Regions from separate parts of the Streptomyces thermoalcalitolerans genome, predicted to be linked through region 1. Evidence: riboswitches for the same ligand, from Rfam matches in the RefSeq annotation. Region 1 holds a riboswitch; each other region holds the start of a gene.

What was found. A riboswitch is a leader RNA that binds a small molecule or an ion and turns the genes downstream of it on or off. The one in region 1 is predicted to bind cyclic di-AMP.
Region 2: linked by a shared signal. The riboswitch ahead of ABD224_RS23710 (NlpC/P60 family protein) and the one ahead of ABD224_RS21225 (M23 family metallopeptidase) in region 1 are both predicted to bind cyclic di-AMP.
Region 3: linked by a shared signal. The riboswitch ahead of ABD224_RS20990 (M23 family metallopeptidase) and the one ahead of ABD224_RS21225 (M23 family metallopeptidase) in region 1 are both predicted to bind cyclic di-AMP.

What each region holds. Positions count from the first base shown of each region.
Region 1 covers NZ_BAAAHG010000040.1:38,630-42,900, reverse strand. The annotation lists gene ABD224_RS21230 (PrsW family intramembrane metalloprotease) at 1-658, shown strand, start outside; gene ABD224_RS21225 (M23 family metallopeptidase) at 857-1,891, opposite strand; cyclic di-AMP (ydaO/yuaA leader) riboswitch at 1,901-2,056, opposite strand; tRNA gene ABD224_RS21220 (tRNA-Met) at 2,317-2,390, opposite strand; gene ABD224_RS21215 (dihydrofolate reductase family protein) at 2,456-3,607, opposite strand; gene ABD224_RS21210 (MMPL family transporter) at 4,068-4,271, opposite strand, start outside.
Region 2 covers NZ_BAAAHG010000051.1:34,840-39,110, forward strand. The annotation lists gene ABD224_RS23710 (NlpC/P60 family protein) at 236-2,248, opposite strand; cyclic di-AMP (ydaO/yuaA leader) riboswitch at 2,258-2,430, opposite strand; gene ABD224_RS23715 (SOS response-associated peptidase) at 2,558-3,304, shown strand; gene ABD224_RS23720 (AI-2E family transporter) at 3,523-4,271, shown strand, end outside.
Region 3 covers NZ_BAAAHG010000039.1:55,878-60,148, forward strand. The annotation lists gene ABD224_RS20980 (carboxymuconolactone decarboxylase family protein) at 1-109, shown strand, start outside; gene ABD224_RS20985 (SGNH/GDSL hydrolase family protein) at 309-1,094, opposite strand; gene ABD224_RS20990 (M23 family metallopeptidase) at 1,284-2,246, opposite strand; cyclic di-AMP (ydaO/yuaA leader) riboswitch at 2,251-2,405, opposite strand; gene ABD224_RS20995 (alpha-galactosidase) at 2,711-4,271, opposite strand, start outside.

The DNA.
Region 1 (4,271 bases):
GTCCGGGGAGCGCCGGCGGGTGCGGCGCGTCCTGCTGCCCCTGGCCGGGCTGCTGCTCGCCATGGGCATGCACGCGCTGTGGAACGGCTCGGCGTCCTTCGGCGCCTACGGCTTCCTCGCGGTCTACGCCGCCTTCATGGTGCCCGCGTTCGGACTGCTGACCTGGCTGGTCGTCTGGGCCCGGCAGCGGAAGCTGAGAACCGTGCGCGAGGAGCTGCCCGTGTATGTCGCCGCCGGCTGGCTCACCCCGGCCGAACCGCACGCCCTGGGCTCCATGCGGGCCCGCCGGCTGGCCCGGAACCACGCCCGGCGCCACTTCGGCAGGCCCGCGGCGCGGACGGTCACCGAGTACGAGAGGTACGCCACCGCGCTGGCGTTCCTGCGGCACCGGGGCCGCCGGGGGCGGGCCGGTGCCGACTTCGCCCTCCGGGAGCGGGAGCTGCTGCACGAGCTGTGGCGCAGGCGGGAGACAGCGCAGCCCGCCCTGAACCAGGCGGCCAGGATGACGATGCCGGTGGCCGCGCGGCCCTGGCCGGTGCACGGGATGCACGGGGTGTACGGGGTGCCGGTGCGGCCGCCCGTGTGGCCCTCCGGGTACGGGCCGTACGGCCCGGTGGCACCTCCTCCCTGGTACAACCCGTACCGGACACAGCCGTAGAACCGCGGAAGGACGCGGACGATCCGGGGCAGGTCGCGCCGAGGTCCGTACCGGTCCGTACCGGCGCGCTGATCCCGTCCCCGGCCGGAAGGAAGCCGTCCGCCGGTGCTCACCCCGCACACGCCGCCGCCCCCGCTCGGTGGTGCGCCGAGCGGGGGCGGCGGTGTCGGTCAGGGGATCGTCCGCCGAGCGGACGGATCAGGGGTTGAGGCCCTTGCTGCGCAGCCACGCGATCGGGTCGATCCCGTCCGCCTGGCCGTTCGGGTGGACCTCGAGGTGCAGGTGCGGCCCGGTGACGTTGCCGGTGGCGCCCACACGGCCGATGACATCGCCCGTGTTGACCTTCTGCCCGACGCTGACGTTGATCGACGACTGGTGGCAGAACCACAGCTCGGTGCCGTCGTCGAGGGTGAGGATCGTGCGGTAGCCGTAGGAACCGGCCCAGCCCGCCTCGGTGATGGTGCCGCTGTGGACCGCCTTGATCAGGGTGCCGGTGGGCGCGGCGAAGTCGGCGCCGGTGTGGTAGCCGGAGGACCACATGGAGCCGGCCTGACCGAAGGACGAGGTGATCGTGTACGAGGAGGTCGGCAGCGTGTACTGCTTGGCCAGCTCGGCCAGCCGCGCCTCCTCGGCCTTCCGCGCGGCCTCCTCCTCCGCCTTCTTCTTCTCGGCGGCGGCCTTGGCCGCGGCCTCCTTGCGCGCCTTCTCCTCGGCCTCCTGGGCCTTCTTCGCGGCAGCGGCCTCGGCCTGCGCGAGGGCCCTGGCCTCGACCTGGGCCTGCTGCTGCTCGGCCTGCTCCATGATGCGGTTGCGCAGCACCTCACCGGCGTCGACGGTGCCCTGCGCGGTGTCGGCGGTGCTCACGCCGACGCTGCTGAGTGCGGTCGGCGAGCCCGCGGGAGCCTCGGGGGTCTCCTCGAACAGCGAGCCCACGGAGGGCAGGTCGGGCACCGAGATGGACACCGGCGGCTTGTTGGTGTTGGCGCTGGCCATGCCGCCCGCGCCGACGGCGGCGATGACGCCGACACCGAGCACCGTGGAGCTGCGGGCGAGTCCGCCGCCGCGCTGCTTGGCGACGCGGTGCCGGCCGCGCGTCGGGCGGATGGACTCCGCGGTGGGGTTCCACTCCTCCCACGGTCCCTCGTCGGCACGCCGGCTGCCGTAGCCGAAGGTCTCGATGCCGTGCCGGTCCGACACGAACGGGGCTTCTGGGGCCAGCCGGTTGGACGCCACGAAGGCGCACTCCTTTCCTTCCATCGCCTGCCGGGTTAGCTGACGGGTTCGGAGGGGAAGGTCTCCTACGCGCGTCAACCGACCGTGCTTCCACGGTGGTTGGGCTCGATTCACCCCAAGTTGTTGGTTCCCCGGCTCCCTTGCGGGACTCGGCGCGCACGGAGCCGTCTCTTGTGACGGCTGGGACGACCGCGCTCTGCGTTATCGGACGTTAATAGAACCGAGGCCTCGATTCCAAGCCGTTCGGCTTGATCGTTCAGCCTTCTTGGCCAGAACTTATGGCCCATGAATATGGAAAATGGGGCAAGTTGACCGCATGGACCGGCCGTATGTCAGGAAAACCACGCGCCACTGTGTCCTACTGCACACCCGGGAAACGTTCGGGGCCGGAACCCCTCGAGGGAGTTCCGGCCCTGAACCTTCAGTAGCGGGGACAGGATTTGAACCTGCGACCTCTGGGTTATGAGCCCAGCGAGCTACCGAGCTGCTCCACCCCGCGTCGGTGCACCTCCAGTGTACGACATGCGCGGGACAGTGTGCGCACGTATTCCCCCCGGGCCCTCCTCAGCCCTCCTCAACTCCCTCTCGGCCCAGCAGATGCCGGTTCGGCCCCTTGGCCGCCTCCTCGAACTCCGGCACCACGACGACCTTCACGCCTCCGGCCGTCAGCACCCCGGCCCCGTCGGCGTCCTCGACGAACGTGTCCGGTTCCCGCCAGGCCGTGACCACCCGCCGTACCCCCGCGTCCAGAATCAGCCGGGCGCACGGACGCGGCCGGGAGGAGCGGCGGGCGCATGGCTCCAGACTGCTGTACACCGTGGCGCCGGCCAGCCGCGGATCCGCCGGATCGACCTTGGCCAGCGCCGCCTCCTCCGCGTGCGCGGCCGGGTCGCCGGCCTCCCGTGAGTGTCCGCGGGCGAGTTCGGTCCCGTCGGCGGCGACCACCACCGCGCCCACGCTGAACGCGGTCCGCGACGGCGGGCACTGCGCGGCCAGCTCGCACGCGAGCCGCAGCCAGTGCCGGTCCGCCGGTACGACACGGTCCGCCGTGCCGGGCGCGGTCGGCTCGTAGCGCATGAGGACGACGTCCTCGATGGCCCGTGTCTCCACCAGCCGCAGCCGCCCGCCCTGGTAGGCCCCGGGCCCGAACAGCCGCGGCGCCCTGGGATCGCCCACGAACAGCGGGGCGAGCACGAGCTGCATCTCGTCGGCGAGCTCCTGCTGGAGCAGCTGCGTGTGGACGGTCCCGCCGCCCTCCACCATGAGCCGGCGCACCCCGCGCACATCGTGCAGGTGCTCGAGCAGCGCGCCCCAGTCGAGCGCGGTGCCCAGGGACACCACGTCGGCGGCGATGCCCGCCTTCCGTGCCCGCCGCGCTCCCTCGTCGGTCGTGCAGAGCACCTTCTCGCCGCCCGTGTGCCAGAAGCGCGCCCGCGGGTCGAGCTCCCCGGACGCGCTGACCGCGACCTTCAGCGGGTACTCCGCCCGCCCGGCGGCCACCCGGGCCGCCCGCCGCTGCGGCGAGTTCACCAGCAGCCGCGGGTTGTCGGCCCGGATCGTCCCGGCGCCGACGAGAATCGCGTCCACGGACGCCCGTACCTCGTCGACCCGGTCGAAGTCGGCGGGGCTGGACAGCAGCAGCCGCTCGGGGCCGGTGTCGTCCAGATACCCGTCGAGGGAGACGGCGGCGGACAGCAGGACGTACGGGTGGGGCATGGACGCACTCTCTCTGGGCGGACGGTCTCGGGGCCGGCTGGCCCGCTCCCAGTCTGCGCCAGCCCCGAACGCCTCCGGGAAGCTCCCGGACGACGTACGGCCGTACGCGGCGCCGACGCCGGGGCGGACGGCACCGGGGCGTACGTCCTCACGCACCCCCGCGTCCCGGGCCCGACGCTACGGGTCCGGCGAGCGCCGCCGCACAACACCATCTGCGCCGGCACCGGCGCCGGCCGCCCGGCGCGCTCCGCGCCCGGCGCGACCGGTCCATGGCATCGCACCCCGGGAGCGGGTGCGCGGCGCGAGTGCCCGGGAGCGGGGGTGCGGACGGAACCAGGCAGCGAGGGTCACCGGTATCAGGAGGTAGCCGAATCGGGTGGCGGGGGTGCGCCACGGCCCTCCCCCGCCGGCGGGCAAGGGAGGGAGCCGTTTACGTGCAGGGCGCCGGGGCCGGGGTGGGTCAGCCGTCGCGCAGGCCGGCCTTGGCGTGCAGGCGCCGCAGCGGTGCCGGCGCCCACCAGTTCGCCCGCCCGCACAGCTTCATGACCGCCGGCACCAGGATGCCGCGCACCAGCGTGGCGTCGACCAGGACGGCCAGGGCCAGGCCCGCCCCCAGCAGCTTGAGCAGGCTCAGCTCCGAGGTCGCCAGCGCCCCCAGGACACT
Region 2 (4,271 bases), on a different contig from region 1:
GCCCGGCCGCGGCGGACGATGCGGGTGGGCGGATGAGGGGAGGTCACTGGGCCCTCTGGGGGGTTCCACGGCCCGGGAAGAGCTGTCCATGCCCCAGAGCAAACGGCGCGTACGCCCCCGCGCACGCGCCATACTCCAGCGCCTCACCGCATCGAGTGAGAACACCCCTCGAACGGAGGCCTCCATTCATGCGACTCATGCGACAAGCCGCCCGACGAGGGAGGACCTGAGGGGCTCAGGCGGGCCGCACCGCACTGTGGATGGCCTGCGGGCCGGCGAAGAAGATCGACTCCTCGCGTATCGACGCGCCCGGGCTCGGGGCATGGACCATCTTGCTGTCGCCGGCGTAAAGACCGACGTGGTTGACCTCCTTGTAGAAGAAGATCAGGTCTCCGGGCCGGAGGTCGGCGAGTTCGATCGGCGTGCCGAAGCCGGCCTGCTCGGTGGCTGTGCGGGGGAGTTCCACCCCTGCGGTCCGCCAGGCGGCCTGGATGAGGCTCGAGCAGTCGTACGAGTCCGGCCCGGTCGCCCCCCATACGCACGGCTTGCCGATCTGCGCACGGGCGAACTCGAGCGCCTTGGCGCCCTTCCGCTCGTAGGAGGCCGAGGCCGATGCCTCGGCGGCGCCGGGAGAGCCGGACGCGGTGTCCCCGGCCGCTCCCTGGCCGGCGGCCTGACTGGCGTCGAAGAGCGAGTTCCCGTCCAGGGGCGGGGTGGTGTCGAACATCCCGGTGGAGCGCTGCTGCCACTGTGCCGCTCCCTGCTGAGCGGCTTGCTGGGACAGCAGTTCGCGGGCCTGGGTGAGCTTGGTCTGCCACTGGCCCTTGGACGCCCTCTGCACCGGCTGCCGACGGCCGGCCACCGAGGCGCGCGGTGTGCCGGGGGCCTGCGGCTGCGCCCCGGCCGCAGGCGGGGGCGTCATCGCGGACCCGGCAGCGGGAGCGGGCTGCGCAGGACCGGCGGCCGGCGGTTCGATCGGCCCGGTGGGCAGGACGCCCGTGGAACCGGTGGACTGCGGCTGCATGGACCGGCTGGTGAGGGCCTGCATGGAGCCGGTGGTCTGGGGGTCCATGGTGCCGGTGGGCAGGACGCCCATGGAGCCGGTGGGTTGGGGTTCGGTGGATCGAGGGGGCAGTGCCTCGACGATCCCTGTGGTGGGTTCCATGCCGCTGGTGGGCAGGGGGTTCGTGGAACCGGTGGACGGGGGTTGCATGGACCGGCTGGTGAGGGCTTGCATGGAGCCGGTGGTCTGGGGGTCCATGGTGCCGGTGGTGAGGGCTTGCATGGAGCCGGTGGTCTGGGGGTCCATGGTGCCGGTGGGCAGGACGCCCATGGTGCCGGTGGTGGAGGTGTCCGTGGCACCGGTGGACGGAGGCTGCATGGACCGGCTGGTGAGGGCCTGCATGGAGCCAGTGGACTGAGGATCCATGGTGCCGGTGGTGGGGGCGTCCGCCGCTCCGGTGGAGGGAGGCTGCATGGACCGGCTGGTGAGGGCCTGCACGGAACCAGTGGACTGAGGATCCATGGTGCCGGTGGTGGGGGCTTGCATGGAGCCGGTGGTCTGGGGGTCCATGGTGCCGGTGGGCAGGACGCCCATGGAGCCGGTGGTGGAGGTGTCCGTGGCACCGGTGGACGGAGGCTGCATGGACCGGCTGGTGAGGGCCTGCACGGAACCAGTGGACTGAGGATCCATGGTGCCGGTGGTGGGGGCGTCCGCCGCTCCGGTGGAGGGAGGCTGCATGGGCCGGCTGGTCAGCTCCCCGAGGGGGGCGGCCGGTGGGGTGGCAGGTGCCGCCATGGGCAACTCCCCTGCCGGCGCGGCCGATGCGGTGGCAGGGAGCGCGGGTGCCGGCCCGGCCTGCGCCGGACCTGCGGTCAGCTCCAGCCGGGACGACCCGCCCTCCAGGCCCCGTCCCTTCAGGGCGTCCGCCGCACGCTTGCCGGGCGTTCCGGTACGGGAGTCGGCGCGGCTCGGCATACGGTCGGGCGGCAGGGCCGCCGGAACGATCGGGCCGAACTGGGCGCGCGCCACGTCGAACCACCGCTTGGTCAACTGCTCGAGGGCCGGGTCGGATTCCGGGGAACCGCCCCGCGACCCCGAACCACCCCGCGCACGCTGCTTCTGGCTCATCACGCGGGTGGCATTGAGGTTCCCCGTGGCCCTCTCCGCCTGGTCGTAGAGGCTGTTGAGCCGCTGCTGCACCTCGGCGGGACTGGGTTTGTCGTCGCTCGGTCGTTCCGGCGCCAAGGAAGACGCACTCCTTACCATAGGCCGCCCGCCGAGTCAGCTGCCGGGTTCGGGCGGATGTTCTGGGAAGGCGTGCCCCGCGGCTCCTGTCCGAAGGGACGGGGAAGCCGATTCACCCCGATGCCGATCGGGTCCCCGGCTCCGGATGCCGTGGGGCGTACCGGACTCGGCGGAGGTCGCACGATCCGACGGGACTCGCCGGAGGCAATCGTGCGGCCTGGACGTCAACTTAGCGAACGTGTGTGCCTCATGTGAAGATTGAAGTGCGATATGTCCGATACGTAAATGTGATCTTTCTTGGATAGGGCCATGTGCGGTCGTTACGTCTCCACCCGCAGCCCCGAGGACCTGGTCCGGCACTTCGGGGTCACCGAGTGGAGTCCGGAGGAGGCACTGGAGCCCAGCTGGAACATCGCCCCGACCAACCGGGTGTGGGCCGTACTGGAACGCGCCCCGCGGGAGAGCCGCGAGGAGGCCGCCTCCGTGCGCAGGGAGCTGCGGCCGCTGCGCTGGGGTCTGGTCCCGCCCTGGGCGAAGGACGTGCGGATCGGCGCCCGGCTGATCAACGCGCGGGCCGAGACCGTGCACGAGAAGCCCGCCTTCCGCCGCGCCTTCGCCCGGCGCCGCTGCCTGCTGCCCGCCGACGGCTTCTACGAATGGCAGCAGGTCCCGTCCGGGACAACCGGCAAAACCCGCAAGCAGCCCTACTACATCAGCCCCGAGGACGGCCGGCTGATGGCGCTCGCCGGACTGTACGAATACTGGCGGGACCCGGAGGTGGAGCGGGACGACGACCCCGCCGCCTGGCTGACGACCTGCACCATCATCACCACCGAGGCCACCGATGCCGCCGGCCGCATCCACCCCCGCATGCCGCTCGCCCTCGATCCCGAGCACTACGACGCCTGGCTCGACCCCCGTCACCAGGACCCCGACGAGCTGCGGGAACTGCTGAGCCCTCCGGCGGGCGGGCACCTCGGAGCCCGGCCCGTCTCCCCGGCCGTCAACAATGTGCGCAACAAGGGCCCCGCCCTGCTGGAGGAGCCCCCGCCGTGACCGGCCGGCCCACCGGTCGGCCACCGGTGCCGGCCCGCCTCGCGCGACGCCGTACGCCGGACGGGCATCCGTTCCCCCCGATGCCCCGACGACCGCCCGACCGGACGAACCGCACCCGCGTCCCCGCCCCCTCGGCCCTTACCGTGCTCTGGACGCGACCGTCACAGGCGGCGTGAGGACGGTCCGGAGGTGACGGCCGGTCAACAACGGGAGGCACGGTGGCGGATGCGGGCGGTCCGGTGCCCGAGCGGGGCCGCAGGCGCCGGGCGGGCGGCACCGTGCTGGGCAGCCGCCCGGCGTACTCCGTACGCCTCCCGCCGCGCGCCCGGCCCGCTCCCGCCGCCACGAAGGCGGAGCGCACGGTCCCCTGGCTGCGCATCGCCGCCGCCTACGCCTGGCGGATCATCCTCGTCGGCATCGTCGTCTACGGCGCCTTCACCGTCCTCGGCCGCTTCCAGCTCATCGCCGTGGCCGTCTTCCTGGCCCTGGTCGTCACCGCGGTCCTGCGCCCTGCGGCCGACCTGCTGCACCGCTTTCTGCCACGGCCGCTCAGCGTCGCCGTGGCCCTGGTCGGCAGCCTGCTCGTCCTGCTCGCTCTTCTCGCCCTCGTGGGCAACACGGTGGCGGGGCAGTGGGCGAAGCTGGCGGGCGAGTTCGGCGGCGGCGTCCACCGGATCGAGCAATGGCTCGAGCGCCCGCCGTTCCGGATCAGCCCGGGCACACTCACCGACCTGTGGAAACAGGCCCTGTCCTATCTGTCAACCCACCGTGCCGGCCTGCTCGACACGCTCCTGAGCGGGCTCGGCCGGCTCGTGGAACTGGTCACGGCGGGTGCCCTCGCCCTCTTCCTGTCCGTCTTCTTCATCCACTCCGGGGAGGAACTCTGGCGATGGGCCGGCGACGAGCTGCTGCCCCGCGGGGCCCGGCCGGTGTGGGACCGCGCGGGGCGGGCGGCCTGGTGGGCCTT
Region 3 (4,271 bases), on a different contig from region 1:
GCGCATCAACTCCTCCCTCGGCCTGACCAGTCAGGGCTTCAAGGATGCGTGCGAGGTGCCGGGAGCCGTACCGGGCGCGAATGCGAACGGGGTTGCCGTGCGGGAGTGACGCGTGAGGCCGGGTCTCGTCCCACCCTGGTGAAGCGGCGGCCGTGGCGAGGTCGTCGTGGGGCGAGACCGCCGTGACAGGGACAGGGAGTGCGTGAAAGGGGTGCGGCATGTTCTCCCGCGCTCGGCCCGGCGCCGGGCGGGCGAGGTGCTCGTCCGGGAACCGGGCCGGGCGCGGGAGACGCCGGACGCGGCGGCCGTCAGGCCACCGCCGCGATCCGCATTTTGATCTCCTCCGGCGACAGGGTGCCCTTGGGCTTCACATGGTCGCCCGAGGACTCGCCGCGCAGCCGGCGGCCGATCCACGGCACCAGGTACTCGCGCGCCCAGTGCACGTCGTCGCGGCGGATCTCCAGCGTGCCGCGCGGCGGCATCGGAGGCCAGGGCTGTTCGGGGTCGGCCGGGACGTCGATGCCGAGGACCTGGCCGGCGCGCAGTGCCACGCGCGTGTGTCCCTCGGGTGAGAGGTGCAGGCGGTCGTCGTCCCAGGCACGGCGGTCCTGGACGCTCTTCAGCGACCACAGGTCGAGCACCGGGCAGCCGTAGCGGTCGGCGATGGCCCGCACATGCCCGTTGTAGGTGGCGATCTTGCCGCGCAGGTGCTTGAGCAGGGGCACGCCCCGGGTGTCGAAGCCGGTGGTCACCATCACGGTGCCCGCGGCGGCGGTGAGCCGGGCGACGGCCTTCTCGAAGCGCTCGGCCACGTCGTCCGGGTCGCCGCCGGGACGGATGAGGTCGTTGCCGCCCGCGCAGAACGAGACCAGGTCGGGGGCGAGTTCGATGGCCTTCGGGACCTGCTCCTCCACGATCTGGTCGAGCAGCTTTCCCCGTACGGCGAGGTTGGTGTACTGGAAGTCGCCCTCAGGCCGCCGATCGGCGAGCAGTACGGCAAACCGGTCGGCCCAGCCGACGAACGCACCGTCGGGGCCGGGGTCGCCGACGCCTTCGGTGAAGCTGTCCCCCACTGCCACGTACGACCCGATCACTGGTCTGTTGTCGCTCTTCGAATCGTCTGCCATATCAGCCCATGATTCACCTTCGAATGTGACCTACGCGACCGTAGGCAGAGGTTGACGGACGGTGAGATTAGCCACGGCACGTCCGTCGGTCACCCCTGGAACGGGCCGGCCGTCAAAGGTGACGGCCGGCCTCGGCCAAGGGGAGGGCGGCGGCCGTCAGCCCAGGGTGGCGCCGCGCGCGCGGAGGTAGGCGACCGGGTCGATGTCCGAGCCGTAGTTCGGCGTGGTACGGATCTCGAAGTGCAGGTGCGGGCCGGTCACATTGCCGGTGGCGCCGGACAGGCCGACCCGCTGCCCCGTGCTCACGCTCTGGCCGGCCGAGACGGAGATCGACGACAGGTGGGCGTACTGGGCGTAGTGGCCGTCGTTCAGCCTGATGACGACCTGGTTGCCGTAGGCGCCGCCCCAGCCCGCGGAGACGACCGTGCCGGCACCGACGGCCCGGACCGGGGTGCCGGTCGGGACGGCGAAGTCGACACCGGTGTGGTAGCCGCTGGACCACCTGCCGCCGGCCACGCGGTAGCCGGTGCCGACTCCCTTGCCGGCCACCGGGAAGGTGAAGCCGGTGGAGACCCTCTCCGCGGTCTGGGGGGCCTGCTGCGCCTTCGGGGCCGAGGACAGCTCGGAGGCGGACTTGGAGGTGAGCTTGAAGGAGGGCGCGGCGGACGGCTTGGAGGACGGCGTGGAGGAGCCGCCGGACGCCGAGGACGTGGGCGCCTTGGCGGTGCCGGCCGACGCGGCCCTGCCGTCGAGGACGAGCTTCAGGCCCGGGTGGATCAGCGACGGGTTGTCACCGACGGCCTGGCGGTTGTCCGCGTAGAGCTTCTGCCAGCCGCCGCGGATGCCGTGCTCGTCGGCGATCGTGGAGAGGCAGTCGCCGGTCCGGACGGTGTAGATCCGTACGCCCGTGCTCTCGGCGGCGGTGTTCTTCCCGGTCACCGGCTTGGCCGCCGGCACGGCCTGCACGGCCTTTTCCGCCGCGGAGTGCGCGGGGGCCGCGTGCGCGCCCGTCGCCGAGACGAGCGGGAGGGCGAAGGCGGCGCCACCGGTTCCGGCGGCGAGGAGGGAGCGCGTGAGACGACGGGTCTTCGGACGACGGTGCTTACCCTTCGCGGGCATGGGGCATTCCTCTCCGGCGCCTGCGAGGTGAGCTGTCGGGTTCGGGCTGGAGCTGCCCGGCCGCACAACGCGGCTTCACCCCGAGCCTGTTCCGGAGAACCGGACCAGGCGGTGAATCGTGGGTCCCCCGCTCCTGCCGTGCACGGGTGGGTGTGCGGGTCCCCGGACGGCGGCAGGACTCGGCGTCCGTCCGGATCGGTGTGGACCGTAGGCGACCGGCACGCACAGGGACAAGCAGATGATCCCCTTTTCCTCGCCTTTCGCATGATCCATCACGGGGACCGGCCATCACACCGCGTGAATTCGATCTTCTGTCCGCCCCTCAAACCGCTGGATGCACAACGGGATTACGTGGACACGGCAAGAAACGCACCGTCACCACTGTGAAACGTGTCACGCGAGCGGCTTCAGCAGGCCTTATTTAGGGGCAAGTTCACCGTAAATGCGCAATTCAGACAGAAGGGTTAGACGCGACAGAGACGGATGACTGTCGCATCGACATCGCCCCGTAGCCCGGTGCGCATCCCGTGGTGCAGCAGCACGGCCCCCCGGTGCACCTCCCCGGTCTCCCGGCAGACGTACGACGCCGCCGGGTCGAGGCCGCGCAGCCGCAGCGGGGGCGGAGGCTCGCCGTAGTGCTGTGCCTGGAGCCAGGCGAGGACGACGGTCTCGTCCCCGAGGACGTACTGCACCGCGCTCAGCCCGCCGTGCGGGGGCCGCAGCCGGTACAGGTCGCCGCGCTGGACCACGGGCCGGATCTCCTTGTAGAGGGCGATCCAGTCCCGCGCCTCGGCCAGTTCCTCCTCCGTCCACCGGCTGAGGTCGCCGCCCACCCCGAGCACCCCGGCCATGGCGCTCACGAACCGGAAGCGCAGCCCGCTGACGCGTCCCGACAGGACGTTCGGGCTGTCGGTGACCCAGGCGGCCATGACCCGTGCGGGGTGGAGATGACTGAAGCCGTGCTGGATGGCGAGCCGGTCGAGCGGATCGGTGTTGTCGGAGGTCCACACCTGGTCCGTACGGGACAGGATGCCGAGATCGACCCGGCCGCCGCCGCCCGAGCAGGACTCGAAGGCCACCCCCGGGTGCGCGGCCCGCAACCGGTCCAGCAGGGCGTACAGCGCGCGCACATGGTCGACCCACAGGCGCTGCGGGTACGGGTCCCCGGGCCAGCCCGCGTCGGTGAAGCAGCGGTTGAAGTCCCACTTCACATAGTCGATCGGGGTGCCCGAGAGCAGTCCGTGGAGCTGTTCCCACAGGTACTCCTGGACATCCTCGCGCGCGAGGTTGAGCACCAGCTGATGGCGGAACTCCGTCCGCCTGCGTCCCGGTTGGTACTGCACCCAGTCGGGGTGCGCGCGGTACAGGTCGCTGTCGGGGCTGACCATCTCCGGTTCGACCCAGATGCCGAACTGCATCCCGAGGCCGTGCACATGGTCGGCGAGCGGCTTCAGACCGCCGGGGAACCGGTCGGGGTTGGGCCACCAGTCGCCGAGTCCGGCGCGGTCGCCGGTGCGGGCGCCGAACCAGCCGTCGTCGACCACGAACAGCTCCACACCGATCTCCGCCGCCCGCCGCGCCAGCTCCCGCTGCCGTTCCTCGCTGATGTCGAACCCCGTGGCCTCCCAGGAGTTGTAGAGCACCGGCCGGTCCCGGTCCGCGTCCGGGACGACGTACGTCCGCTGGTAGGCGTGCCAGGCGCGGCTCGCGCCGCCGTGGCCGCCGTCGCTCCACAGCCCGGCGAAGACGGGGGTGGTGTACGACTCCCCGGGCCGGAGCATCAGCAGCCCCGAGTCGTCGTGTCCGGCGCCCCCGGTGATCTGCACGCGCGCGTGGGGGAGCTGGGCGACGGCGATCCGCCACGACCCGGACCAGCCCAGCGCGCAGCTGTAGACCTCGCCGTGCTCCTCGGTGGCGTCGGTGTCGAGGGCGACCCAGGGCAGGTGCTGGTGCCCGGTGTGGCCGCGGCGGCTGCCGAGGACCTTCTCGCCGTAGGTGAGGTCGGTGCGCACCAGGCGGGACTCG